DNA from 3 places in the Monashia sp. HAY1-11D genome. Region 1 is predicted to be linked to each of the others. Evidence: predicted binding sites of a transcription regulator. Region 1 holds the regulator's gene; each other region holds the start of a gene.

Region 1 (9,292 bases):
GAAAGGGACGCCCGGCGACCCGAAGACGGCGACGTCATCCACCGAGCTCGTCAGCAGGAGGGCGTGACCGGCGAGCACCGAGCCGTACGAGTGCGCCCACACGGTCTGGTGCACGCGCCGGTCCCGTGCCGCCCCGACCCCGGTGACGAACGCCGCGAGCTCGTCCGCGTTGTCCCGGGCCAGCTTCGGGTTGAGCACGCTGCGATCGATGCTGGTCAGCACCTCGTCGGCCTGGGGAGCCTCGTACCCCATCCAGGTGACTATCGCGACGTCCGTACCATTCGCCTCGGTGAGGGCCTGACGGCGGAGCGGCGCGAAGAGGTCGTCATAGCGCTCGAGGTCGCCCCGGGCCGTCGTCCCCATGCCCCCGACGAAGGTGACGACGTGCTCCGCCCGGTCCACGTCGCCCTGCGCGAGGACCACCTTGACGTCGGCGCCGGTGGCATCGACGAGCACGAGCCGGCGAGCCACCCCGTCCCGACGCCCGATCACGGCGCGGATCGCCCGCAGGTCCTCGACACGGTCGCGAGTCCGGGCCACGGCGCCCGCCGTCCGCCGGCTCCGCGGGTCGCGGCGGGCAGCCTCGTAGGCGCTCGACGCCGCTCGTTCTGCCTCCGCGAGGAGGACGAGGTTCGCCTCGTGCCGCGCTACGGCCGGGATGCCGTCACGCGCACCGACCCACTGCGGGTGCTCGTGGACGACGGCGTTGCGCTCCGCCTCGGTGAGGCAGCGCCACCAGGCGGCGGACGCGTAGGCGCCGGACGCGTCGTGGACGACGACCGGAGGCACCGGCACGGGCGGGGTGCTCCTCGCGGCTAGAAGATCCATCGCGGACCGACCACCGCGCGCGCCGGAGAGGAGGTCCGCCGCGAGGCCGGCATCGACGTCTGTCGCGATGCGCACGGCCTGACGGAGGTAGGTGTGGACCTCCTCGCGCAGCAGCTCGTCGCGTCGAGCGCGGTGGGCCTCGAGGACCGGGTCGAGACCGGTCGCGCGCACGGGCAGGAACAGCGTGCCGTCGTGTCCGAGCCAGGCGCGGTCGGAGGCCGCGCGCTCGTCGGCCCGGGCGAGCAGGTCCTGGGCGGCCTGGAGGCGGGTGGCGCCGTCCTGCAAGGCGGTGGACGACGCCGCCAGGCACGCCGCGAGGCGGGCGAGGCCGGCGACGAGGGTCACCTGCCGTTCGGCGGCCGCGCTCGACGCCGGTCCCGACCACGTCGAGCCCCGGCGATGCAGCAGGTCCGCGACGACGGCCTGGACCTCGAGGCGGCTCTGCGTGAGACGGCGGGCGGCGAGCTCGAGGGCACCGGGACGAGCCGTCCGCACGCGAGCGACGTCGAACGTCGTCACGGCGCACCGTCACCGGACGGGTTCGTGAACGCCCGGGCGGCGGCATGCTCGACCGCGGAGTAGAGCCTCGAGGCCTCCTGGAGGGCCGACCCGAGGCCGAGCAGCTCCACACGGGCCTCACGAAGACGTTCTCGCCAGGCGAGCGAGATCCGGGAGACGGATGCGGCGAGCATGCCGCCGGCGAGCGCCACCCCGACCGGCTCGACCGCGAGGTCCGGCCTCACCACGGTCAGGCGCGCGAGCGCCCAGTCTGCCGTCGCGGCGGCGTCGTCGACCGTGCCCGTGTCCACCTCGTACCGCATGCGCGCTCCCCTTCCCGAGATCCCCACGGTAGGAAGGACATCGCTCGCGGGCAGAGGTGCATCCACAGGCCCGGGGACCGGCGCCCAGCGTCCATGCCTCATCCACAGGGCGGCCGAAGCCGGACACAGCAGGACGCCGCACCCGAAGGGGTGCGGCGTCCGGGCCACCAGACGGGGTCGAAGCGCCTGGAGGGCCAGCCGCTGAAGGTGGAGCCAACGCGGCGGTCGGGGGACGTGCCGGGAGGCGGCACGAACGGCGACGTCAGGGAGCCGGGATGACGAGCCGCTGGCCCGTGTGGATCATCGACGTCGAGAGGGAGTTGGCCAGCTGCAGCTCGACGACCCCCTCGCGCACCGGAAGGCCCGGGAGCTCACGAGCCGCGATGCCCGACAGGGTCTGACCTGACTCGACCGTGATCGTGCGCGGTGCACCCGTGGCCGAGGCGAGCTGACCGGCGAGGCCGATCCCGAGGGCGAGGACCACGGCGCCGACGAAGAGCGTCACGACGAGGCGGCCGAACCGCGTCAGGCGCATCCGCGGGCGGGCGGCACGGGCGGCCCGCACGGCGGCGCGTCCGGTGGGAACGAGGACGAGCTGCGGCCGCGAGACGAAGTCGGACTCCCCGACCTCCGTCTCCCGCTGCCGGCGAACGGCTTCGATGGCGACCACGCTCATGCTGACCTCCCCTTGCTGCTGACTTGCGAACATGTGTTCGATAGAACGCCTGTACGAGTTGTAGCACGTCTGGTCGATGAAGTCGAGACATGCTTCGAACAGGTGTTTGGCAACTGTGTTCGAACCCCGTACGCTTTCCTCACACCACCAACCACACCAGTCACCACTGACACTGGCCTCGCGAGCGCCGGGACCGGGGTGCCTGGGGCCGCCGACGAAGGGGACACCATGGGCGTGACCGAGCTTCCCGACCGCGACAAGGGCGATGGGCTGACGATGCGCCAGCGGCGCGTGCTCGAGGTGATCCGCAACTCCGTCGACCGACGCGGCTACCCGCCGAGCATGCGCGAGATCGGTGAGGCCGTCGGGCTCGCCAGCCCGTCGAGCGTCAGCCACCAGCTCGCCGCCCTCGAGCGCAAGGGCTACCTGCGTCGGGACCCCAACCGTCCGCGCGCCCTCGAGGTCGTCTCCCCCGACGCCGGAGACGCGACGGGGCGCCGCGGGCGCGCCGAAGCGTCCGACCAGCACGACGTCGAGACCGACTCCGGTGACACGCGCCCCGAGGCGTCGTACGTCCCCGTCCTCGGCAAGATCGCCGCCGGGGTGCCCATCACCGCCGAGGAGGTCGTCGAGGACGTCTTCCCGCTGCCCCGCCAGGTCGTCGGCGAGGGGCAGCTCTTCCTGCTCAAGGTCCAGGGCGACTCGATGGTCGACGCCGCGATCTGCGATGGCGACTGGGTGGTCGTGCGCCAGCAGCCGACTGCCGAGAACGGCGACATCGTCGCGGCGATGCTCGACAACGAGGCCACGGTGAAGACCTTCAAGCGCAAGGACGGTCACGTGTGGTTGCTGCCTCACAACGAGGCCTACGACCCGATCGACGGCGACGATGCGACGATCCTCGGAAAGGTGACCGCAGTCCTGCGTCGCGTCTGAGCAGCCCCCACCGCGGCCACATCACGGGCGCGTCGCGGATCCTCCGCGGCGCGCCGTGAGGTATCCGCACCCTGGACTCGCCACTCTGGGAGCACAGTGCCTGAGGAGGACGCCATGCCCGACCGGCCCGACCGCGACGTCGTCTTCACGTATCGCTATCTGCGGGGCGGCATGGTGGCGCTGCTGCTCATGCTGCTGCTGTCCGTCGTGCTCCAGTGGTGGTGGGGCACGAACCGGTCGTGCTGGCTGGGCTCGATCAGCGCCTACTACTTCACCCCTGCGCGCACGGTCTTCGTCGGCAGCCTCTGCGCGCTTGGCGCCGCCCTCGTCGTCTACAAGGGCCACTCGTCGGAGGAGGACGTGCTCCTCAACTTCTCCGGCTTCATGGCGTTCGTGGTCGCGATGGTGCCCACCGTCCCGGACGATCGCTGCAGCGTTGCAGGCGCGCCGAACCCGTTCGCCCTGCCCACGACGGCCATCTCCGACGCGGTCGACAACAGCGTGTGGTCCCTGGTCGCCGTGGGTCTCCTCGCCCTCGTCGTGACGGCATGGCTGCGACGCGCCGAGCTCAGGGACCCCGCACGCCGACCACCGGTGCGCACCCTGCTCGTCACCGCGGCGTGCAGTGCCGTGGTCGTGTTCGAGCTCGTGCTCTTCCTCGCGCTGCCCGACCGTTTCGTGGCCCTGAGCCACGGCATCGCCGCATCGACGATGGTGGCCGGCGTCATCGCCGTCATGGTCCTCAGCGCCTTCCGGGTCGAGGACCGACACACCTCGACCCAAGAAGCGGCGGGGTACAAGAGGTGGTACCTCGTCATCGCCGGGACCCTGGCTGCGCTGCTGGCCCTCACGGTGCTCGCACACCTGACGCTGCACGGCTTCGACCACGTGATCCTGATCTGCGAGGTCATCATCATCGTGCTGTTCTGCGCCTACTGGATCCTCCAGACCAAGGAGCTGTGGAACCTGCGCGACAGCACGGACCTCGAGGCTCGTAGGGCCGCCGCCATCGCCGAGTGACGGCCCGGTGGTTCGCCACAGCGGGTCGTCGGACGATCAGTTGCGGACGAGGACGCTCCGCGCCTCCTTGACGGTGATCGGGGTTCCCGGCTGCGGCACGGTCACCGTGTCGGGGATCGAGATCCACGCGCCGCCGTTGATGCGGAAGTCCGCGCCGAACGTCACGTCGACCCGCGACGTGTACGTGCCCGGTCTGCGGTAGGTGTGAACGATGTCGCCGTCGGGGTAGACGCCACCGGGCGAGGTGGTCGGGCCCTCGCTCGTGCCGTCCCCGAATCGGTACACGTAGCTGACGAGCTTGGGACGGATCTCGACGCGGTACCCGAACATCGTGGCCGGGTCGACGAGGTCGATCTCGCCCGGCTCAAACCCCCTGCTGGCCCAGTCGACCTTGTAGAAGGTCTTGAGGTTGACGAGCGTCGTGTTCCCCCTCGGCTGCGTGGAGATATCTGCTTGCGACCAAGCTGTATGGTGGAAAGCATTTACGATCATTGTGACTGTCGGATATGGCCGAATGCCCGGAATCATTTCTGGAAGGCACGTAGAACCCACCAGAAACCAGCCGCCGGGCTCGGGTGCACCAGAGGACCCTCCCGGCGCCCCAGAGGGATCTGGGCGCCCATTTTGGTCGACCCATATGCGCAGGACGTCCACCAATGGACCTCTGCCTTCCTCAGCTGAGTTCTTGGCGCAGGCAGCGATGGCGAATACCTGACACTCAACACTCGAGTCGCGACCACCGACGTCGCAGTAAGAGGGCCGGAGCCGGTACTTCCAGTGCGGGTGGTTGGCGTTCACGGCTGCTTCGTACTCTGCGGCCAATTGCGACGCCACCCGTCGATCTATGTTGACCGTCGTTCCGGCTTGGCCGGTATCTCCATTCACACCAGCGAGTGCCACGGTGGCAAGCGAGACTCCGCACGCGAACGTCAAAGCGACGAGGGCGCACAGTCGCGGAAACATGCGGGTCATGACGCAATCAACTTGACTTCTGACACGCGCCAGCCAGACGTACCCCATGCGAGATAGAACATCCAGTGGCTAGGCTCACGAGGGTCAGTCAGAACAAGTTTGCCAGCCCTATCTACAACATTGCTCCGCTCCTGAAAGCCCTTGAACTCAACGCGTCTCAAATCGCCGGCGGCTGAAAGGGCCGTGACCGAGGTGATGGAGACGGGATCACGGTCATACCTTTGAGTCTTCGCTTTTAGCTGCGTTGCCGTTTCAACATAGGCGCGGCAGGCCTTCGAAGAGTGCATGTCACAAAGGGGAACGAGAAGCTCGGGGGAAGGGTAGGTCCACGCACGATTCAAGGTCTTGATTACGTGGGCAACAAAAGCTTCGGCGCCGGCCTTGTCCTTGGTCTTGGCCGCGTCGGGGAGCCCGGCCGGGAAGGTGGGGCCTGCACTGGTCGCGGCGGTCGTGGGCGCCGCTGAGGTCGTGCTCGTCGTGCTCGCCGTGGTCGACGACACCGTCGTGCTCGTCTGCACCGGGGCCGGGTCGCCCCCGCCGCAGGCCGCCAGCGTCGTCGCCGCCAGCGCCAGACCAACGGCGGCGCACATCATCCTCTGTCTCAGCACGAGTCTCGGTCCCCTGTTCGGCGAATCTGTGGCCCTGCCCACCGGGCGCAAACGGGCGAAAACGTCATCGAACGCTCCCACAGATCGTGCCGCAACCGCATCCCGAGCGCCCGCCGTCGTCCACAGGCCCGTCGTCGGCACCGCGTCGGCGTCGGCGTACGAGCCGGAGCGTCGCGTCAGTGACCGAGCGCGGCGCGCAGGCGCGGCAGCGCTTCGCCGAGCGGGGCATGCAGGCGGATCGTGGCCTCGGCGTCCCCCCGCGTCGCAGAGCGGGTCACGATGGCCACCGGCACACCGGCCTGGTGCGCCCGCCGCACGAACCGGTACCCGCTCATCACGGCCAGCGATGACCCGAGGACCAGCACGGCACCCGCCGACTCCACGAGTCCGAAACACTTCTCCACCAAGGACTTCGGCACCGACTCGCCGAAGAACACGACGTCCGGCTTGACCGTGTCGTGGCCACAGACCAGGCACCGCGGCGCGTGGAACGACGCGACGAGCTCGTCGGCGAGCACGATGTCGCCGTCCGGCCGCACCTGCTCACCCCACTGCGACCCGACCGCGGCGGCGGCCGCGGCGAACCGGTCCATGAAGCCGGGGTTGCCCTCGGTCATCCGCTCGTGCAGTCCGATCCGCGAGGTCACCTCACCGCAGGTCAGACATACAGCCCGGTCCAGCGACCCGTGCAGCTCGACGACGTCGCGCGCGCCGGCCGCCTGGTGCAGGCCGTCGACGTTCTGGGTGATGACCGGACCGACGTAGCCGGCGCCCTGCAGCTCGGCGACCACACGGTGGCCCTCGTTCGGCGTGGCTGCGTTGAACCGCTGCCAGCCGATGTAGCTACGAGCCCAGTACCGGCGCCGGGCCTCGCTCGAGCCGGCGAACTCCCCATAGGTCATGGGCTCGACGCGCCGGGTGCCGTCGGGACCCCGGTAGTCCGGGATGCCGCTGTCGGTCGACAGGCCCGCACCGCTGAGGACGAGGACGCCGCCCGCGCTGACGAGGTCCACGAGGTCGTCGAAGGTACCGAGGTCGCTCACCTCGAGCGGCAGCCGACGCGAGGTGGCGAGCCGCGTCAGGACGCCCGGGCCTGATCCGTCAGCGCGTCGGGCGGCACCAGCCCTGATGCCCGCGTCGGCGCCCGCGGGGCCGGGCGTCGCACCGGGGTCAGCGGCAGCCCGGGACTCCTCGAACGCGTGCACCCGGCCAGCGTACGCGGAGAGGTTCATCCCGCCATGCCCGCGATCGCGAAGAGCACGACTTTCCATAATCGTCGGTTATGATACCGGCATGATCGACGCTGCCGGCCTCCGGGTCATGAAGGCCATTGCCGACGAGGGAAGCTTCACGAGCGCCGCGAACGCGCTCGGCTTCACCCAGCCGGCGATCTCACAGATGGTCCGCCGCCTGGAGCAGCGCACCGGCACCGTCCTCGTCGAGCGCTACGGCCGCCAGGTGCGCCTCACCGAGGCCGGCCAGGTTCTCGCGCGGCACGCCGTGGGCGTGCTCGCCGCCCTCGACGCCGCCGAGGAGGAGATCACCGCCATCGCCGGGCTCCGAGCCGGACGCGTCCGCCTCCAGGCCTTTCCCAGCTCGTCGGCGACGCTCGTGCCCAAGACGCTCGCGATCCTCAAGGCCAAGCACCCCGACATCACGGTGACGTTCACCGAGGCGGAGCCACCCGAGTCTCTCGCGGCCCTGCGCAACGGGGACTGCGACGTGGCGGTGGCCTTCGCCTACGAGGGCGCCGACCTCGGTGAGCTCGAGGAGGACCTTTCGCTGCTCGTGACGCGTCGTCTCATGGACGACGAGGTCCGCCTCGTCGTGCCGGGCGCGCACCCGCACGCCTCCGACCCTTCGGCCTCGCTCGTCGACTTCTCCGGGGACGACTGGATCGCGGGGTGTCCCCGGTGTCGCGGCCACCTGCTGTCCCTCGCCGACCACGCCGGCTTCCGGCCCAACGTGGCGTTCGAGACCGAGGACTACGTGGCTCAGCTCGGTCTCGTCACCGCGGGCCTCGGGGTCGCCCTCGTGCCGGACCTCATCCTCAACGCCGCCAAGCACGAGCAGGTCGCGACGCTGCCCCTCTCCCCCGCATCACGCCGGCAGATCCTCGCCGTGACGACGCCGGACCTGCAGCGGGTGCCTGCGGTGGCCGCCGCGCTCGACGCCCTGTGCGAGGCCGCCGGAGCGGATCCCCGTCTCTCGACCGCCGAGCTCGTCGGCGCTGCCCGCGGCTGACACGCCCCCGCAGCCGGAGCACCGCCGGCGGTTGACGCGCCGCGCGCGGACGCGTCGACCGGGCGCGCCGGCCGGAACGTCGGCACAATGGGCGCCATGACCCGGGTCGCGCTCGCCGCCACGGGACCCGCCGCGCTCGAGGCCGGTCTCCACGTCGCCTCCGAGGGCGGCAACGCCGTCGATGCCGCCATCGCCGCTGCGGTCGCCGCGATGAGCACCGAGCCCGGCATCGTCAGCCTCATGGCCGGCGCGTACGTCAACGTGTGGCCCGCGGGCCAGGACCCCGTCGTCGTCGACGGCAACGTCGAGATGCCGGGCCGGGGGCTCGACCCGTCCGCCTTCGGCCGTGGCGTCCGACAGGTCCGCACCGACTACGGCGGCGGCGTGACCCTGGGCGCCGGCCACGGGTCGGTCGCCACGTCGGGCGCCGTCCCGGCTCTCGCCGTCGCCAACGAACGATGGGGCACCGTGCCGTGGCGGCACCTCGTCGAGCCCTCGGTCCACGCGTGCCGCGACGGCTACCGCATCGGCGCCTCCGCCGCGCTCTACCTCGGCCTCGTCCGCGACACGCTCTTCGGCGCCGACGCGGAGGCTCACGCCCTCGTGACCGGCGCCGACGGCGGGGCGCTCCAGCCCGGAGAGACCTCGACGAACCCGGACCTCGCCGACGTCCTGGAGCTCCTTGCCGCACAAGGACCCTCGCTGTTCACCACCGGCGCCGTCGGGCGTGTGCTCGTCGAGGACATGACGGCGCACGAGGGGCTGATCACCCAGGCCGACCTCTGCGCGTACGAGGCCGTCGTCCGCCGGCCGAGCCTGCGGCAGGTCGGGGACTGGAGCGTCGCGCTGAACCCACCGCCGTCCGTGGGCGGGCCGATGCTGGCGGTCATGCTCGGCGAGCTCGCCCGCCACGAGGCCTGGACGTGGTCGGAGGTCATCGACATCCAGCGCAGGGTCCTCGCCTACCGGCTGTCGGTCCACGACCGCTCGCGCGACCTCGACGGGGACGGCCACGCCCTCCTCGCCGCCGTGGAGCGACACGGTCTCGCGGGCCTGCCCACGTCCGCGTCGACGGCGCACGTCTCCGCGGTCGACGAGCACGGGAACGCCTGTGCCATCACGATGTCAGCGGGTTACGGGGCGGGCATGGTGGTGCCCGGCACCGGCATCCTGCTCAACAACGCGCT
Region 2 (9,292 bases), 640 kb from region 1:
GCCGACACGACGGCCGAGGGCCGGGCCCCGCCGCGTCGCTGGGGGCGCTGCTCGTCGGGCACGGTGTCCTCCGTCGGGGGGCTCGCTCGCCCCGGACGTCGGTCGGGGCGACGCGGCCGGTGACGTGCATGGCGGGCACGGCTGGCACGGCGGGCGCGACGGACAGGCCGACGACGGGGTCGATGTGGTGGTTCGGGTGCATCCTCACCCTAGTGCCCCGAGCTTCCCGGGCTCGCGTGCCACAGCTTGCGTGGCGGGCCGCCGGTGGGGCCGCCACCGGTGGCAGCGGCGCCGCCGAACGGGTCGGGCGGGACGAGCCCGGCCGTGCCGCGGGCGCCGCGCACCTCCTCGCCTGCCGGGCGGATGTCCGCGTACGGCGACTGCTTGAACCCCGACGCGTGGACGAGGACGCGTCGACCCTCCGCGGTCTCCCCGACGCCGGACCCCGGTCCCTCGAGGGCCCCGGCGCGCTCCCACGCCGCCCGGTCGGCCTCCTCGAGCGCCGCGTGGACGGCCTCGAGGCCGCCGGTGGTCCAGGCCTCCTGGAGCGCGGAGAGCTCCCAGGCTCCGGTGGCCCGGATCGAGACGCCGCGCGGACCGGTGCGGCGCACGAGGCCGCGGGCGAGGATGAGCCACGAGTGGAACACCGTCGCCGCGTACGGGCCCTGGACGTCCTCGAAGAAGGTGAGGTCGGCGGGACCGGTCGCGTCGTCGAGGGTGAGGAACACGACGCGGCGCCCGGTGCGGATCGGCGGGGTCTGGGTCGCCACCTTGACCCCGGCGACCCACACCTCGCGGCCGCTGCGACCGTCGAGGAGGTCACGGGCCTTCGTGACGCCGAGGGCGTCGAGCAGTGGCCGGTAGAAGTCGACGACGTGGCCGGACGCGTCGAGGCCGAGCACCTCGAGCTCGGCCCGGACGCGTTCCGGGCCGGTCATCTCGGGCAGGCCGCTCGTCGCCGTGAGCCGGGGCGCGTCACCGAGGTCGAGCGTCAGCTGGGTGGCGAGGTGCTCGGGGGCGCCCGACGACGCCTGCGACTGTGCCGCGGCGAGGGCGCGGATGTCGCCGGTGGCCGACACCGACGTGACCCGTCCGCGGGACCGGCTCGCGGCCGCGACGCGCCGGCTCGACCGGCGTTGCGAGGAGGACCACCGGTCGAGCTCGGCGACGTGCAGGAGCAGGTCACGCCGGGTGACCCGGCCTCGCCGACCGAGGCCGCTGCGGGCCCGGCGCGTCAACCCGCCGGCGTCGTCGAGTCGGGAGGGTCCGACGAGGTCGATGTCGTGGATCGTGTCGAACGCCCCGGCGAGGACGAGCTTCTCGGCGACGGGCCGCGACACCTGCGCCCGTTGCCAGAAGTCGGACAGGCTCGAGTACGGCTGGCCGGCGACGATGCGGGCGACCTCGGCCTCGCTGATGCCGTGCACGTCGGCGAGCGAGAGGCGGATGGCCTCGCCGCCGTCCTCGGTGCGCTCGAACCGGTACGTGCCGGTGGAGGCGTTGACGTCGAGGCCGAGGATCGTGACGCCGAAGGCGCGGGCGTCGTCGAGGATGAGCCGCTTGGGGTACATGCCGGGGTCGTGGGTGAGGACGCCCGCGAGGAACGCGGCCGGGTGGTGCGCCTTGAGGAAGGCCGACTGGTAGGTCGGCAGCGCGAAGGCCGCCGCGTGCGCCTTGCAGAACCCGAACGAGGCGAACGCCTTGAGGACCTCCCAGATGCGGTCGACGTCCTCGGGGGCGTAGCCGCGCGCCCTCGCCGCCGGACGCCACCACGCCTCGACCTCCAGCTGCCCGGCCGGGCTGCCGAGGGCGCGGCGCACCTCGTCGGCCTGGGCGAGGCTGACGCCGGTGGTCTCGGCGACGATCTTGAGGACCTGCTCGTGGAAGACGACGACGCCCTCGGTCTCCTCGAGCGCGGGCACGAGCGTCGGGTGCAGGTACGCCGGCTCCTTCCACCCCTGGCGGGCGTTGAGGAACGGCACGATCATGTCGCTCTTGACCGGTCCCGGGCGGAACAGCGAGATGTCGACGATGAGGTCCTCGAAGGTCTGCGGGCCGAACTTGCCGATGAGCTCGCGCTGGCCGGGGCTCTCGATCTGGAAGCAGCCGAGGGTGCGGGTCGAGCGGATCATCTCGAAGGTCGGCTCGTCGTCGAAGGGCACCTGCTCCTCGTCGTCGAGGTCGACCCGGACGCCGTCGACCCGCTCGACCTCCTCGACGGCGTGCGCCATCGCCGACTGCATCCGGATGCCGAGGACGTCGAGCTTGAGCAGGCCCATCTCCTCGACGTCGTCCTTGTCGAACTGGCTCATCGGGAAGCCGAGCCAGCTGGCCTCCACGGGCGTGCGGTCCAGGAGCGCGGAGTCGGACAGGACGACGCCGCACGGGTGCAGCGCGATGTGCCGTGGCAGGCCGTCGAGCCGCTCGACGATGTCGAACATCAGCTGCAGGCGCGGCACGTCGAGACCCGACGCGCGCAGCTCGGGCAGCTCGGCGAGGGCGTGGCGCACGTTGCGGGCGGCGATGTGCGGGAAGGCCTTGGCCATGGCGTCGATCTCGGGCGGCGGCAGGCCGAGCGCCGCACCTGCGTCGCGGATCGCGTGGCGCACCCGGTAGGTGTCCATCATCGAGACGCACGTGACGCGGTCGCCCCCGAAGTGGTCGAGGATCCGCTCGTAGATCTCGGTGCGGCGGGCCGACTCGACGTCGATGTCGATGTCGGGCAGCTCGGCGCGCAGCGGTGAGCAGAACCGCTCCATGAGCAGGCCGTGGCGCATCGGGTCGACGCCGGAGATGCCGAGCAGGTAGTTGACGAGCGACCCGGCGCCCGAGCCGCGGGCCGCGACGCGCACGCCCATCTCGCGGACGAGGTCGCACACCTGGGCGACGGTGAGGAAGTACGTCGCGTAGCCGAGGGTCTCGATGACGCCGAGCTCGTCCTCGAGACGGTCGCCGACGGCGGCGAGCCCGGACCCGGACCGGTCGGGGTAGCGGGTCGCGATCGACTCGCGGCAGCGTCGGGCGAGCACGTGCTGCGGGTCGGTGCCCGCGCTGATGCCGAGGACGTCGGGCTCGGGCAGGTGCACCGAGCCGATGCCGAGGTCTGCACGCGGGTCCTGGACGCACTCGGTGGCGAGGGCGGTCGTGCGCGCGACGAGCTCGTGGGCCTGCTCGCGGGCGAGCGCCCCGCCGCCGACGAGCCCCGGGCCCGACACCTGGACGACGTCGCGGGCGAGGGCGTGCATGACCGGCGTCGGCGCGAGGTGGCCGGCGGTCGTGACGCGGTCCAGGTGGCGCGCGTCGAGCGCGACGAGGCGCCGGGCCGCGTCGAGGACGTCGACGACGGCGGCGTCCTGCGGGTCGGCGTGGCGCACCGCCGCGGTGATGACGCTCGGCACGCCGACCTCGCGGGCGAGGGAGAGCATCCGGCCGGCCTGGCCGAGGCTGGCCGGCAGGTGCTCGGGACCGCCGTGGCACACGACCTCCACGACGAGGCCACCGGGCGGCAGCAGCGCGACCCATCGCTCGAGGGCCGCCCGTGCATCGCCGTGTCGCCGGGCGAGGACCGCGCGGCCGACGTCGGAGTCGGGGCCGAGGAGGACGACGAGCGGTGCGGGTCCGGCGTCCGCCCGCCTTGACGGGTCGACACCGGAGGTGACGGGCAGGGTCCCGGGGCCGGGGGTCCCACCCTCCCCCGACGGGAGCGGGCCGCCGGGGCGCGCGTGCTCCGCGAGGAGCTCGGGCGTCGTGACCGGGGTGCCCCGCTCGCCCCGCAGGTGGGTCGCCGTGACGAGCCGGCACAGGGCGGCCCACCCGAGGCCGGGCGGCAGCCCCGCGGCCCGGCCACGGGCGAGGACGGTGACGCGCGGCAGGCGCGGGTCGACGAGAGCACCCCCGCGAACCGGCGTGCGGCTGTGCTCGGACCGACGCGGGCGACCGGTCGGGCCGGTGCGCGGCGGCTCGAGGGCGAGGTCGACACCGAGGACGGGGGCGACGTCGTGCTCCATGCAGGCGCGGACGAACTTGACCGCGCCGTAGAGCCCGTCGCGGTCGGTGAGGGCGAGCGCCGGCTGGCCCCAGGCGGCGGCCCGCTCGACGAGCTGGCGGGGTGTCGCGGTGCCGTAGCGCATCGAGTAGCCGCTCGCGACGTGCAGGTGCACGAAGCTGTCGCCGACGCGGCCGGCTCCCGCCCCGGACCTCGGGCCGACCCCCCGGGGCGTCGTGCTGGTGGTCGTGCTGGTGGTCGTGCTCGTCATGCCCCGCTCGCACGGCTCCTCGGCCCGGACGAGACCGGGGTGATGGTCCGCGGCAGCGGGACGGCGATCGGCACGCCGAGCAGGTCCTGGACGATCTCGAGGAACATCTCGGCCTGCCGGAGCAGGTCGTCGGCCTCGCGCGGCGCGATGTGGCCCCCGCGGTCGACGACGGACCGGCGTGCGGAGCACGCGGCGAAGAACGCGGCCCACTCCCCCAGCTCGGGGGCGACGAGGGGCAGCACCTGCCAGACGCTGCGGGGTCGGGACCGCGGCGTCGGCGCCGTCCGGGCCGCGACCAGCGCGGCGGCGGCGCGCAGGGCCCCGAGGTGGGCGTCGCGGTAGCGCTCGGTGGCCTCGCTCACGCGGCAGGCCGACTCGAGGCTGCCCCTCGAGCGGTCGAGCAGGGTGAGCACGGCGACGGAGATGGGCGGGCGGTGCAACGGTGCGGTGGCCACGGGTCGGCTCCTCTCGACAGGCGCGGGTACAGGCGCGGGTACAGGCGCGGGTACAAGCGCGGGGACGGTGGCTGGTGGGGCGGGCATCAGTCGGCGACCCGGACGAGCGACCAGCGGTCACCGCGGGGGGACGCGTCGTGGGCGAGGTCGTAGACCCCGGGCGTGAACGACCACCCGGGGCTCGCCTCGACCCGCCAGACGTGCTGCTCGCTCGCGGCGGCGAGGAGCGTCTCGCCGGGGCGCACCTGCGCCTCCTCGGCGTCGAGGGCGTCGTGCCACCACGCCCGCCGCTCCCGCCACTGCGCGAGGACCTCCCGCACGACGTAGAGGCGGCCCTTCCAGATGAAGGCCTCGGGCCGCTCCCGGGCGGCGCCGTCGACCGGAGCCTCACCCGGACCTGCATCCGGGCCTGCACCTGCACCTGCACCGGCCCGGGAGGCACCCGTCACCTGGGATCCGTCCTGCTCGAACCGGACCCTGACCTGCACTGCATCACTGAACCTGCGCACCACGACACGTCTCCCTCGGACACGTCGAGGCGGGAGGTCACGACCCTGGCTGCCCGCGCCCCACACGGACGGCCGACACCCCAACCGACGACTGGACTGAACGATGAACACTCGAACACCTGTTCGAACTCGACCAGCGTAACCCCTGCCGCCGACACCGTGTCAAGGCGATCCGACGGCCGGCGGCGCAGGCCGTGTTTGCTCACGTTCGGGGCGGTTTGCGTGGACCTGAGTACCGGTGCTCAAGTCCACGTGGACGTGCTCGACCAGAGTGGGTCACCACGGGTCCGGCCCGTGGCCGGAAGGGCGCAGGGGTCCCGTCCGTCCAGGGCCCGGGCCCGTCTCTCGTGCGCGCCCACCCGGCAGGGCAGCGCCCCACCCGGCAGGGCAGCGCCCCGACCGGCCGTCCTCGCAGCCCTTGCGCGCACCTCGGGATTACGGGACGGTCGGCAGCGTTGGACCGAGGCTCGGCCGTCCGGCCGCGCCTGGACCCCGCCGCCCCCGCAGGCCGGCTTGGACGAAGGAGTGACGTGGGAGCCGAGCTCATCCCCCTGGCCTTCACCACCGGGTGGGGCAGCGGCATCAACGCGTACGCGGTCGTGCTCGTCCTCGGCCTCGCCGACCGCCTCTTCAACCTCGGACAGGTCCCCGACGCGCTCGCCCGCACCGACGTCCTCGTCGGTGCGGCGGTCCTCTTCCTCCTCGAGCTCGTCGCCGACAAGATCCCCTACGTCGACTCGGTCTGGGACTCGGTCCACACCGTCGTGCGGCCCGCCGTCGGGGCCACGATCGGCTACCTCATCGGCCACGAGACCGCGAGCCTCGATGCCGCCGTCGGTGCTGCCACCGGTGGCGTCACGGCCCTGGTCTCACACGGCGTCAAGGCCGGACTGCGGGGCATCGTCAACACCTCGCCCGAGCCCGCCAGCACCATCGTCGTCAGCACGGGCGAGGACGTCACCGTCACCGGCGTCATGGCCCTGGCGATCGCCCACCCCTGGGCGGCTGCGACAACCGCGCTGCTGCTCCTCGCGGCCGGGGGGCTGCTCGTGTGGACGCTCGCCGGGCGCCTGCGCCGGCTCAAGCGGCGCTACGACGCATGGGGCGAGCGGGTCGGCATCGCCGTCCCGACCGCGGCGCCGCCGACGGCTCCGCCGGGCCGCCGGCCGGGCCGCGCCCGCCCGACGCGTCCGCCGGCCCCGGACGAGGCCTCCGAGGACCCGCCGGCCTGACCCGGCGACGCTCGAGGCCGTCGACCGACGCCGCTGCCGACCCTCAGAGCCGGCCGAAGACCTCGAGCGTCGCCGACGAGCGGTTCATCGTGATGAAGTGGATGCCCGGCGCACCCTCGTCGAGGAGGCGCCGCGCGGACTCGGTGGCGATGGCCAGGCCCTCGGCCCGCACGCCCTCCGCGTCGTCCCCGAGCCGGTCGAGGCGGTCGGTGACGGCAGCCGGCATCGGCTGGCCGGCCAGCTGGGCCATGCGCACGACCTGGCGCGCGTTCGTGATCGGCATGATCGCCGGCACGACGGGAAGCTGCGACCCGCGCCGGGCCAGCTCGTCGCGCAGCCGCAGGTAGTTGTCGACGTCGAAGACCATCTGGGTGATGGCGAACTGCGCCCCGGCGCGCTCCTTGCGGATCAGCGTCTCGGCGTCCTCGGCGGGGTCGCGCGACTCGGGGTGACGGTCGGGGAACGCCGCGACCCCGACCGTGAAGTCGCCGAGCCCGCGGACCAGCGCGACGAGCTCGTCGGCGTGGTCGAGCCCCTCCGGGTGGGCGACCCACGGCTGCCCGAGGCCCCCCTGCGGGTCACCGCGCAGGGCCAGGATGTTGCGCACCCCCGCCGAGGCGTACGCCCCGACGATGCCGCGCAGCTCGGACACCGAGTGCCCGACGCAGGTCAGGTGCGCCATCGGCGTCAGCGTCGTCTCCTCGAGGATCCGCTGGGTCAGGCGCACCGTGCGGTCCCGGGTGCTGCCCCCCGCGCCGTAGGTGATCGACACGAAGCTCGGCGAGATCTTCTCGAGGTGCCGGACCGCCTGCCACAGCTGCACCTCGGCCGCGTCGTCCTTCGGGGGGAAGAACTCGAAGCTGAAGGTGGGGGTGTCGGCCTCGATGAGCGCCGGGATGGACCGGGTGAACCGCTCCGCCCGAGCCATCGAGGATGCGGTGCCGTGCGCCATGCCGCTCACCCTAGGCGGCCCCCGTCCGGGGTGTGTGGGCTGTTCACGGGGCGGTCGGACGCCCGCGTAGGCTGACCACGATTCCCGACTCGATGGAGGAGCCCGTGCAGACCCCCACCGACCTCGACGTGCTGCGCCGTCGGGTGCAGCACGCGATCGACGGCCAGGTCGCGGGGGCGACGCAGGCGCTCGCCGCCATCGGTGAGGAGACCGCGCCCCTCGTGTCCGCCGTCTCGGGCCTGCTGTCCGGGGGGAAGGGCCTGCGCGCCGGCTTCCTCTACTGGGGCTACCGCGCGGCCGGGGGCGCCGACTCCGACGCACTCGTGCGGCTCGCGGCGAGCATGGAGTTCTTCCAGGCCGCTGCGCTGCTGCACGACGACGTCATGGACCGCAGCGACACCCGCCGCGGCAAGCCCTCGGCCCACCGGGCGGTCGCCTCGCTCCACACCGACCACGGCTGGTCCGGCGACTCCGACCGTTTCGGGGAGGGCGCGGCGATCCTCGCCGGCGACCTGTGCCTCACGTGGTGCGACGAGCTCTACTCGTCGTGCGGCCTGCCGGCCACCGATCTGGCCCGGGGCCGGGGCCTGTTCGACCTCATGCGGACCCAGCTCATGGGTGGGCAGTTCCTCGACCTGCTCGAGTCGGCCCGCGGCTGGGACGGTCTCGACCTCGAGGCGCGGGTCGCCTCGGCCCGCAAGGTGATCCGCTTCAAGAGCGCCAAGTACACGATCGAGCACCCGCTGCTCATCGGCGCCCTCGTCGGCGGAGCACCCGAGGACGCCCTCGAGCCGCTGTCCGACTACGGCCTGGCGCTCGGCGAGGCGTTCCAGCTCCGTGACGACCTCCTCGGCGTCTTCGGCGACCCCGAGGCCACCGGCAAGCCGGCCGGCGACGACCTGCGCGAGGGCAAGCGGACCGTCCTGCTCGCGCACGCCCTCGATGCGGCGTCGGAGCCGGACCGCCGTCTCGTGGAGGGGCTGCTCGGCCGCGACGACCTCGACCTCGCCGGCGTCGAGTCGATCCGCGAGGTGCTCGTCCGCACCGGAGCCGTCGAGCGCGTCGAGGCGCTCATCGGCGAGCTCGCCGAGGCGTCGGGCACGGCCGTGGCGCGGGCCCGGGACACCGGGGTCCTCGCCGACGAGGCCCTCGGCGTCCTCGAGGGCCTCGTCGCGGTCTCGACGGCCCGCCACTCCTGACCGCCACTCCTGACCGCCGCGCCTGACCGACACGTCAGAAGGCGAGCTCCTGGGCGCGCCGGCGGATCTCGGTCTTGTGACCGGCGCGCAGGGCGTCGATCGGGGCCCCCTCGACGGGCAGCGTCGGGTCCGGGGTGAAGAGCCAGGTGATGATCTCGTCGTCGTGCATGCCGCCGTCGGCCAGCACCGTGAAGGTGCCGCGCAGCTCGGGCCGCGGGCCCTCGTCGTCGAGGAACTTCGCCGGCACGGACTGGACGTGGCGCTCCCCGACGCGCGCGGCGAGGAGCTCGCGGTCGGCGATGAGGCGACGCACGCGCGCCAGCGGCACCCCGAGCCGTTCGGCGACGTCGGGCACCGTCAGCCACTCCCCGACGAGGCGCTCGAGGTCGTGCGACGGACCCGTCTCAGGAACGGCGTCGGAAACGGCGTCGGAAACGAGGTCCGAGCCGGCGTCGGGGCCGGGGTGGGAGCGTGCTGCGGAGTCGGTGTTCGGGCTCTGGCTCACGTCGTCAGAGTCTGCCACCCGAGCCGGGCAGTGCGACACACGGACCGAAGCCGAATTACATCGCTGTATTTTTACTTTAGCGCTCAATCATGCGATATCGTCACACACGCCCCATCCCTCACAGGAGTCCCGGGACCGCACGACAGCGAACCCGCCTCGAGCAGCTCACCGCACCACCAGCCCC
Region 3 (9,292 bases), 2.8 Mb from region 1:
GACGTCGTCGCCACCCCGCACGCGGACGATCTCGGTCGACGCCTCGGCCGGCTCCCAGCCCTCGACACCGCGTGCCTCGACGACGGGTCCGCCGGCGGCGTCACGCCCGATGACCCGCAGCGACTCGGTGCTGAGGTCCTGGTAGTCGGCCATGGCGTTGGTGATGCCCCACGCCACCGTGCCCGTGTGCGCGAAGTGCTGGACCCCGGGCACGCCGGGGAACGTGAAGCCGACGACGTCGAGCTCGGGGCAGGCGAGCCCGACCTGCTGGTAGCACCCCGGCAGCTCGATGGTCCGGTGCGGGTCACCCGCGACGAGCGGCTTCCCGCTGGCCGTGCGGTGCCCGGCGACGACCCAGGCGTTGCTGCCCGAGCGGTCGGAACCCTCGGTACGCAGCAGCGGCACGACGTGCGGGCCGAGCCGCTCGGCGACGTGGGCGTTGAACAGCTTCGACGGGAACGTGCCGAAGAGCAGGTGGATGCCCCAGAAGATGCCGAGGGGCGTCCACGGCTGCCACGGTCGGGGCGCGGCCGCGTAGGCCTCGAGGCCGAGGGCCCGGATCTCGGTGGAGTCGGAAAGGCCTTCTGCGAGAGTGGAGTTCACACCGTCGACGTAGGCCGAGAGCCACTCCTGGGTCTCGGCGTCGAGCTTCTCGAAGCAGCGGCGGACCGTCCACTCGAGCCGCACCTGTCGTGCGAACCGGTCCCAGTCCACGCCTGCCGCGCCCAGGTACTCGGCGGTACGTCCCTCCATGCGCCACCGGTGGTGCTCCACCTGCCAGGCACGGTCGAGGGCGGTGACCTGGCCCTGTACCCGAGCCAGCTCCATGACGTCGTCGGCCCACAGGTGGGGGATCCCGAGGGGGTCGCGTCGGACGCGTTCCCTCACCTGGCGTCCCGGAGCCGGCCCCACGCATGCCAGCGGTCGACCTCGATGCGGGCCGTGACCCGGGCTCGGTCGCGCACCCGGTACGGCGACCCGGTGTAGTGCCGCGCGATGCGGTCGATGTCGCGCAGGTCGACGTCGTCGACGAGCTCGACGACGTGGCCCTGGACGCTGACGTGCGTGATCCAGTCGTCGGGGTCCATGGCGCTCAGGGCGACCCGCGGCTCACGGCGCAGGTGAGCGAGCCGGGTGCGTCCCGCGTCGAGGTTGACGAGGACCTGACCGTCCTCGAAGAGGTACCAGGTCGGGACCGACACGGGCTGGCCGTCACGGCGCACCGTGCTCATGGTGGCGTGGTTGGGTCGGGCGAGGAACGCGGTGACCTCGTCGGGCAGCGGTGGACCGGGCACGACGCGTCAGCCCTGCCCGCCCGGCGGGAAGCGGCTCTCGATCTCGCGGAAGAACGCGTCGGAGAGGCGCACGTACTGCCCGAGCGTCAGCCGGATGGGGTCACCCGGCGCGAGCCCGAGGACCGAGCCGGCCGGATCGGAGGCGAGCCGGGCCTCCGCGTCCAGCGTGCCGCCGTTCTCGAGCAGGGAGCGGACGATGGCCCGCACTTCCTGGACCGCCCCGCCGTCCCTGCCCTCGAGCGCCCGGAGCCGGTGGTCGAAGTAGCGCTCGAGGACGATGACCATGTTGTTGAAGTACTCGGACTCGAGCGACTCCAGGGCGCCCTCGAGGAGCACGACGTCGGCGTCGCCGTGGTCGCGGGACGCCTGGGCGACCTCGCGGAACATCGCCACCTGCGTCTCGACGCGGGAACGGCACGCGTCGACGTAGTCCTGCTCGTAGGCGTCCCAGTCGCGCATCGCCGGCATGGGCCCAGCCTAGCCACGCGGCGGCCCCGGGTCGCCGATGACGTCGCCGTTCCGGACGGCGCGCTACCTTGAGGCCATGGCGGATCGGCGGGAGCGCAACGTGCTCGGCGGCGACCTCGAACCGTGCGGCACCGACCCCCTGACCGGCTTCTACCGCGACGGCTGGTGCACGACCGGACCCGAGGACCGCGGCAGCCACACCATCTGCGTCGTCGCCACCCGCGAGTTCCTCGACCACCAGCGCTCCGTCGGCAACGACCTCGTGACGCCACGGCCCGAGTGGCGCTTCCCGGGCCTGACGCCCGGGGACCGGTGGTGCGTCGTCGCCGCGCGGTGGCTGCAGGCCCAGCAGGACGGTGTGGCCGCGCCGGTGTTCCTCGCTGCGACCCACGAGAAGGCGCTCGAGATCGTGCCGCTCCAGCTGCTCCAGGACTACGCCGCCGACATCCCCGACGACCCCAGCTCGTTGCTCTGACCGGCCGGCACCCGGTGCCGCGTGCCTGCGCGAGGTCGAACCCGTTTCGCGCGTTCCGGCCCGAACGAGCGACGCCGTGACGACAATCGTCGGACCGGGCACCGACCGCCCGAGCCGACGACCGAGGAGGCGACCGTGCACCACGTCCGTGCCGCACGCGTCGGCCTGCTCGGAGCCGCACTCGCAGCGGGGTTGACCGGGTCGCTGACCGGGTGCACCGCCGGCAAGCCCTCCGTCGAGCTGAGCCAGGCCGCGCCGCAGGGAGCCGGCGGCACCGCCACCGTGAGCGTGACCGTGACGCAGACGCAGGCCGTCACGCGGACCACCACGGTGCCGGTGACCTCGACGGTCACCGTGCGAGCCACCCCGACCGTGACCGTGACGATGCTCCCGCGACCTGCCCTGACGCGCACGACGGTGTTCAACCGGGCGACGGCTCTGGCCGGGTACTCCGCGCTGCTCGGCGACATCCGCCTGCTCGACCGGATGCCCTTGGCCGGCAGCGAGGCCGCCGTACGCCTCGACGCGCTGACCCACCACTTCGCCGTGCTCGCCGCGGGCGCTCCACCACCGGGCCTCGACGCCCCGACGTACTACGCGCGGCTGTCCTCGCTCCGGCTCTTCGCCGACGCCGCCACGCGTGAGGCCGAGGCGGGGTCACCGCAGGCAGCGGCGCGCTACGCCGTCATCCGGCAGGAGACGGGCACCTTCCTCGCCCTCGTCAACGGCGCCCTGTCGACGACCTACGTCCTCCCGCCGCCGCCTCCTCCGACTCCGACCCCGACGACCCCCTGACCCGACCTCGGCGCACGTCGGCGCGTACGTCGGCGAGCCGAGTTCGCCCTGGCACCCGTCTCGTCGGGTCAGCCCGGTGCCGGGGCGGCGCGGGTGGGGGTGAAGTCGACGAGGTGCAGGTGCAGGGTGCCGCCGGTCGGGGCAGGGTAGGTGCGCCCGAGGCGCGGCTGTGGGCGTGGGCGTGGGTGCGGTGGTGGGCCCGGGCGCCATGCCTTGGCCGATTCGGCTGGCCCGGCGGGTTCGGTTGGCCTGTGGTGCGTGGCGGGTCGTCGGTCGGCTCGGGGTGGCCGGGCCGGCGGCCCGATCGCCAGCCCGTACCGGCTGGCGAAGTCGAGCCCGTCCGCCTTGGTGGGGTCGCCGGTGATGGTGTACTCGCCGCGGTGGTGGCCGTCGTGGTGGAAGGTGCACAGGCACAGCAGGTTGGCCAGGTCGGTGGGCCCACCGTCGCGCCAGTGGGTGAGGTGGTGGACCTCGAGGTGGATGTCGGTGCTGGCCCGGCAACCGGGGAAGCGGCAGCCGCGGTCGCGGTCCAGCACGAGGACCCGGGTCCGGTGCGGCACGACCCGCTGGCTGCGGCCGACGTTGACCGGGCGCCCCTCGGTCTGCCAGACCGGGGTCAGGGTGCCGTCGCACGTGAGCCCGTCGGCGATGTGGCGGGGCAGGCGCGGGGTGCCGGTGAGCCAGCCGCCGTCGGTGTCCAGGTGGACCTGGACCCGGTAGCGGGCGCGTCGGGCGCGCGTGGGGGCGGTTCCGGACTCGAGGGAGCGGGTCGCGAGCAGGACGAGCGCGTCGGCCCAGGTGACCCGGTGCGGGCCGGGATGGGCGGCCGGGTCGCCCTCGATGACCTCCTCGATGACCTCGTGCCGGTCCGGGTCCTGCCCGGTGGCGCGGAAGAGGTGGTCCCTGGCCTCGGCGAGCGCGGCCCGCACGAGCGCGCCGACCTCGGCGGGCGCCTCGTACCGCAGCCGGAACCGGCCGTCGGGGCCGGTTCCCATGCTCAACGACGCCGGGGCGACGAGCTGCGGCCGCGCGGGCCCGGCCTCGTGCTCGGCGCCGGCGTCGGGACCGGTGGGTCGTTCGGCGGGCAGGAGGTTGCCGTCGTCGTCGAGGAGGCGAGGTTCGAGGGTGAAGTCGTAGCGGGTGACGGTGCGTTGCAGCTGCGGGACCGTCGCGTGCCGGGCGAACTCGGCGACCGTCTCGTCGAAGGCGGCCGGGGTGTGCCGGGCCACCACCGCGGCCTGGTCCAGGCTGATCCGGCCCTCGCGCAGCAAGGCGGTGGTGGCCGGCAGCTCGGCCGCCCGCCGGGCCAGCAGCACGACCGCGGCGGCCTGCCCGCGCGAGAGCCCGGCCCGCACGACGAGCCAGTGCTCCGGAGAGCGGATCCCGGCCGCCTGCCAGGACCCCTCGACCAGCGCGGCGGCGACGGCCTCGACGAGGCGGGCGTGGGCGTCGTGCAGGTCGGCGGCCAGGGACGCGACGAGGTCCCAGTCCTGCTCGATCACCGCCTGCGACATGCCATTATCGTACAGGTGTTCGAATGGGATGGGAACCCTTATCCACAACCAATTCTTCTGAGCCCCAGCGGATTTCGCGACACCTATGTGCCGCCGAGCCGACCTCGGGTATCGTCTCTTGCTGGTCCGTGCACCCATTGCGTCAGACACGTGCGAGCTCGGCCACGCGGTCGACCTGGACCAGCGCGGGACGACCCGTCCCGGTACTGAGCTCTATCCGGCCTCGACCTCTTCCCGGCGAACCGCGACGTCTCGACCCGCACCGTTGCCCGCAGCAAGCCCTCGGGCCGACGGGTGCGCGCGATCGGGCCCGGCGGGCTCGGGCCCACCCGGGCCGTCCATTAGGCGGCCGCAAAGCGCAGGATCGCGCACTGGTTAGGCAGCGAGTAGGGCATCTCGACGCGCATCAGGGCAGGCCGTCGTCAGGTCACGGCGAGGGCACGTCACCGTCGCCCAGGATTGCTCACCCGTGGTTGGTCGACTCGATCGACGCGTCGTTCCGGGACACGCCGCCGGCCAACACGCCTGTCATCGGCCACTCGGTCGGCCCGCTGGAGGGGAGGCGGGCCGACCGGTGGGGTCACGTCACCACCGTCAGCGCAGCGGTGGGACGCTCCCGAGGGTCGGCACGACGGGGGCGATCGTGCCGTCCGGGTTGTAGCGGAGCCGGTCGATGGTCACCTCGCGGTGCATGCCGTCGCCGCCGGGGATCGCGAACCGGTGGTAGGCGATGTACCAGTCGTCGGTGCCGGGCACCTGGACCACCGAGTGGTGGCCGGTGCCGAGGATGCCGAGCGACGGGTCTTTCGACAGGATGACCCCGCGGTTGACCAGGCCCGCCCCGATGGGGCTCGTCATCGTCGCGTAGCCGACCCGGTAGTTCTCGCTGCGCGTGTCGTCGATCGACCACGACAGGTAGTACGTGCCGTTGCGCTTGTGCATGAACAGGCCCTCGCGGAAGTCGGTGAGCCCGGTGAGCCGGACCACCCTGGCCGGGTCGTACGAGGTCAGGTCGGCGTTCAGGGGCACGACGTACGCGTTGCCGTTGCCCCAGTAGAGGTAGCTCTGGCCGTCGTCGTCGGTGAAGACCGCCGGGTCGATGGCTTGGCCGCCGTTCGGGTTCGACGCGACGAGCGGCTTGCCGATGGCGTCCCGGAAGGGCCCGGCGGGCGAGTCCGCAACGGCCACACCGATCTTCGCGTCCGCACAGAAGTACAGGTAGTACCGGCCGTCCTTCTCGAGCGCCGCCGGTGCCCAGGCCCGGCCGTCGGCCCACGAGACGTCCGGCCCGAGGTCGAGGATGACCGGGTGCGCGGTCCAGTGGACGAGGTCGGTGCTCGACCACGTCGTGAACGTCGTGCTCGACCAGCCCTCGAAGCCGTCCGTCGTCGCGTAGATCCAGTACGTGTCCCCGAACCGGACGATGTTCGGGTCGGCGTTGTAGCCGGGCAGGACCGGGCTGTTCATGACCACCGCGCTGACCTTCCACGCCCGCGTCGTCCCGTCGGCCCCGGTCACCGTGTAGGTCACGGGCGTCGAGAAGTCCTGGGTGGAGCCGTTGCCGGGCGTCACCCGCGCCTCCACGGGCACGCCGAACGTCGGCGCGAGGTGGCGGACGTCGGTGCCCGGCTTCACCGGCAGCGTGACGGTGCCCGCGGTGGAGTCGATGATGGCCGGCACCCTGAGCGCGTCGAGCGTCACCGACCCGATCTCGGTCTCGTTGCCCGGCAGCCCGAGCACCTCCTCGGCCGAGAGGCCGCGGTTCCACAGGGTGAACGACCGGACCCGGCCCTTGAGGTAGCGGTCGCCCGAGTACAGGGAGCGGCCCACGTAGCCGGCGGTCGTCACGCCGTCCCCGAGCTGCCCCGGCGTCACCGTGACGTTCGTGGTGCGGGCGACCTGTGCCCCGTCGAGGTAGAGCTCCGCGGTGCCGCCGGCGAGCGTGTAGGTCAGGGTGTGCCACGAGCCGCGCGGCAGGTCGCGTCCGGACGTCGTGTTCTGCTCCGTCGACCAGTTCCCCGGAGCGATGGCGGTGCGGTAGGCGTCACCTGTGGCGAAGAGGTACCCGGTGCCGGACCCGTTCAGCGTGTTGCCGAGGCCCCAGAGGAAGTACGGCGTCGGCTGGCTGGGGTCGACCCACACCTGGGTCGACACCGTGACGGCGTCGAGCCCCGCGAGGAGGTTGTCGGGCAGGTCGACGTAGCCGTCGGTGCCGCCGAGCTGGAGCGCGTCGGTCGTGCGCGTCGCATCGCCCTTGAGCGTCGCCGGGCGCTGGTTGCCGGACGCGTCGGGGACGCTGGCCGCCGTGCCCCCGGCCGTCGTGGCGAAGCGGTAGTCGGCGATGACGCCCTTCCTCGTCGTCGGCGCGGGCGACGGCCCGGTCCGCAGCCGCTCGAGCTCGGCCTTCGTCACGGGCAGCACGGTGCCGTGTCGGGGCCGACCCGGGAGCTGGTAGTCCTGCGACATCGTGAAGGTGCCGGCATCCAGGTCCGTGGTCTCGAACGGGACGTAGCCGCGCCCGCCGAACTCGTCGATGAAGACGTACCACTTGTCCTCGGTGTTCGACTTGAACACCGTCGGCCCCTCGCCCTGGTTGATGCCCGGGCTCGTCGCGGTCGCCTTGCCGATGCAGTCCTTGACGAAGCCCCAGTCGGTCGAGCGCAAGGACGTCGACCTCTGCTCGAGGATGAACTTGCTGCACGGCGTCGACGAGGTGTTGTTCCGCTCGTCCTTGGTGAACCGGTAGTACGTGTCGCCGTTCTTGATGACCGTGGAGTCGATGACCGAGTACCCGGGGTCGACCCAGACCTTGGGCTCGCTGAAGGTGCGGAAGTCGCGGGTCGTCGCGTACTGCATCGTGTTGTACGTGCTGCCGGTGTGCTGCGGGTCGTCCGCGGCGTAGAGCTTGGAGGCCCAGAAGACGACGTAGGCGCCGATGGTGTCGTCGTAGTACGCCTCGGGCGCCCACGTGTTGCCGGCCTCCTTCGGCGAGACGAGGACGTGACGCTGCTGCCCCCAGTTGACGAGGTCGGTCGACTCCCACACCTCGATGTAGCGGCTGCCGGTGCGCTGGCTGCGGTCCCAGTCACCGTTGCCGTAGACCTTGAGGTCGGTCGCGATGAGGAAGAAGCGGTCGCCCTCGGGGCTGCGGATGACGAAGGGGTCACGGACCCCCTCCTCGCCCTCGGTCGAGGTGAGCACGGGCCGCCCACCGTTGAGCTCGTCCCAGTGGAGCGGGTCGTTGCCCCGGCTCGCCGCCATGTAGATCTGCTCACCGTCGGCCGTGCCCTCGCCGGTGAAGTACGCGAAGGCGTAGCCCTCGAGGGCCTCCTTCTTCGGCAGCGGCAGGACGGTCAGGGTGAGGTTGCGGGTGTCGGACACGGAGCCGAGCGTGGCGCGGACCACGAGGCGACCGGCGGCCGCCTTGCTGCCGTAGGGCGGCCGCGTCACCTCACCGGTCGCCGTGACGACCTCGGGGTCCTTCGTCGTCCACGACAGGGTGACGCCGCGCGCTCCGGCCGTCGGGAGCGTGACGTTGCCGCGGACGGCAGTGGCATCCGGGATCGACACGGCCGCAAGGGCGTTCGCGACCTTCTGCTCCGCCGTGATGTCCTGCAGCACCGTGACGGTGAACGTCTTCGTCGCCGAGGACGCGGCGTACGAGACGGTGGCCGTCAGCGTGACGGTCGCGTTCCCGGCGCCGGGGGCCGGACGTGTCACCGTTCCGTCGGGGGCCACGACGTCCGGGTCGCTCGAGGCCCAGGCGACGGTCGAGCCGCCGGCACCCTTCGTCGACAACGGAAGGTCGTCGGTGACGGCCGAGGTGTCACCGAGGTCGAGAGCCGCGGCGTCGGAGGCGACCCGCAGCGAGGCGGTCAGCGCGCCGAGCTGCCGCGCCTCGTCGCCGGTGAGGGCCCGGTCGTAGACGCGGAAGTCGCGCACCTTGCCCTTGAGGTACCTGTCCGCGGTGTAGACCGAGCGGCCGAGGTAGTTGGCCGTGGTCGTCCCGCCGCCGATCGATCCGGGTGTCAGGGTGACTCCGGTCCGGCGCCCGACCTCGACGCCGTCCTCGTACAGCACGGCGGTGCCGGCGTCGAGCGTGTAGGTCAGGGTGCGCCACTGGCCGCGGTCGACGTTGCGGCCGGCCGTGACGGTCTGCTCGGTGGACCAGTTGCCGCTCGCGATCGAGGTGCGGTAGGCGTTGCCGGTCGTGAAGAGGTAACCGTTGCCGGCCCCGCTCGCGGTGTTGCCGAGGCCCCAGACGAAGTACGGCGTGGCCTGTGCCGGGTCGATCCACACCTGCGTGGACACCGTGATGGCCGTGAGGCCGCTCATCAGGTCGTCGGGCAGGCGCAGGTGGCCGTTCGTGCCGCCGAGGCCCAGCCCCTCGGCGCCGAGCCACGTGGTGTCGCCGCTGACCGTGGCGTCGCGGCCGTGGCCGGACGCGTCGGGCACCGTCGTGCCGGAGGTCTGGTCGAGCGCGTACCGGACGACGAGACCCTGGTCCAGCGAGGACTCGGCACCCGCGGCCCGGGTCGGGGCGGCCGCGGCAACGACCGTCGAGACCGCCAGCGGGAGGGCCAGGGCCAGGGTGGCGAGGACCGCGAGGGGACGCCGGGAGAACCCGCGCAGCGTCGTGTCGGACATGCCGGTGACTTCCTTGTCGGGCACGCGGCGGGAAGCCACGAGCGAAGGGCACTGCGTCCGGGTGTCACCGCGTCGGACCGTCCTCGTGGGCGTCCGAC

Evidence for each region. The regulator LexA, encoded in region 1, represses DNA repair genes until DNA is damaged. The targets are predictions, from matches to a motif close to TCGAACANNTGTTCGA.
Region 2: AC1VM9_RS16890 (DUF6504 family protein) is a predicted target of LexA. The motif match lies at 5,332-5,347, and genes of this name have one in related genera.
Region 3: AC1VM9_RS06975 (HNH endonuclease signature motif containing protein) is a predicted target of LexA. The motif match lies at 4,555-4,570, and genes of this name have one in related genera.

What each region holds. Positions count from the first base shown of each region.
Region 1 covers NZ_CP200320.1:4,278,649-4,287,940, forward strand. The annotation lists gene AC1VM9_RS19725 (alpha/beta hydrolase) at 1-1,347, opposite strand, end outside; gene AC1VM9_RS19730 (hypothetical protein) at 1,344-1,649, opposite strand; gene AC1VM9_RS19735 (LysM peptidoglycan-binding domain-containing protein) at 1,912-2,325, opposite strand; gene lexA (transcriptional repressor LexA) at 2,554-3,261, shown strand; gene AC1VM9_RS19745 (hypothetical protein) at 3,376-4,281, shown strand; gene AC1VM9_RS19750 (PKD domain-containing protein) at 4,318-4,773, opposite strand; gene AC1VM9_RS19755 (hypothetical protein) at 5,250-5,843, opposite strand; gene AC1VM9_RS19760 (Sir2 family NAD-dependent protein deacetylase) at 6,038-7,066, opposite strand; gene AC1VM9_RS19765 (LysR family transcriptional regulator) at 7,155-8,105, shown strand; gene AC1VM9_RS19770 (gamma-glutamyltransferase) at 8,202-9,292, shown strand, end outside.
Region 2 covers NZ_CP200320.1:3,643,083-3,652,374, reverse strand. The annotation lists gene AC1VM9_RS16905 (class I SAM-dependent methyltransferase) at 1-62, opposite strand, end outside; gene AC1VM9_RS16900 (DNA polymerase III subunit alpha) at 210-4,130, opposite strand; gene AC1VM9_RS16895 (SAV_6107 family HEPN domain-containing protein) at 4,253-4,711, opposite strand; gene AC1VM9_RS16890 (DUF6504 family protein) at 4,798-5,223, opposite strand; gene AC1VM9_RS16885 (DUF4126 domain-containing protein) at 5,751-6,452, shown strand; gene metF (methylenetetrahydrofolate reductase [NAD(P)H]) at 6,496-7,404, opposite strand; gene AC1VM9_RS16875 (polyprenyl synthetase family protein) at 7,497-8,603, shown strand; gene AC1VM9_RS16870 (Rv2175c family DNA-binding protein) at 8,638-8,964, opposite strand.
Region 3 covers NZ_CP200320.1:1,505,855-1,515,146, forward strand. The annotation lists gene AC1VM9_RS06950 (penicillin acylase family protein) at 1-888, opposite strand, end outside; gene AC1VM9_RS06955 (TIGR03618 family F420-dependent PPOX class oxidoreductase) at 885-1,295, opposite strand; gene AC1VM9_RS06960 (hypothetical protein) at 1,302-1,763, opposite strand; gene AC1VM9_RS06965 (DUF2237 family protein) at 1,840-2,238, shown strand; gene AC1VM9_RS06970 (hypothetical protein) at 2,374-3,033, shown strand; gene AC1VM9_RS06975 (HNH endonuclease signature motif containing protein) at 3,102-4,547, opposite strand; gene AC1VM9_RS06980 (family 43 glycosylhydrolase) at 5,142-9,194, opposite strand.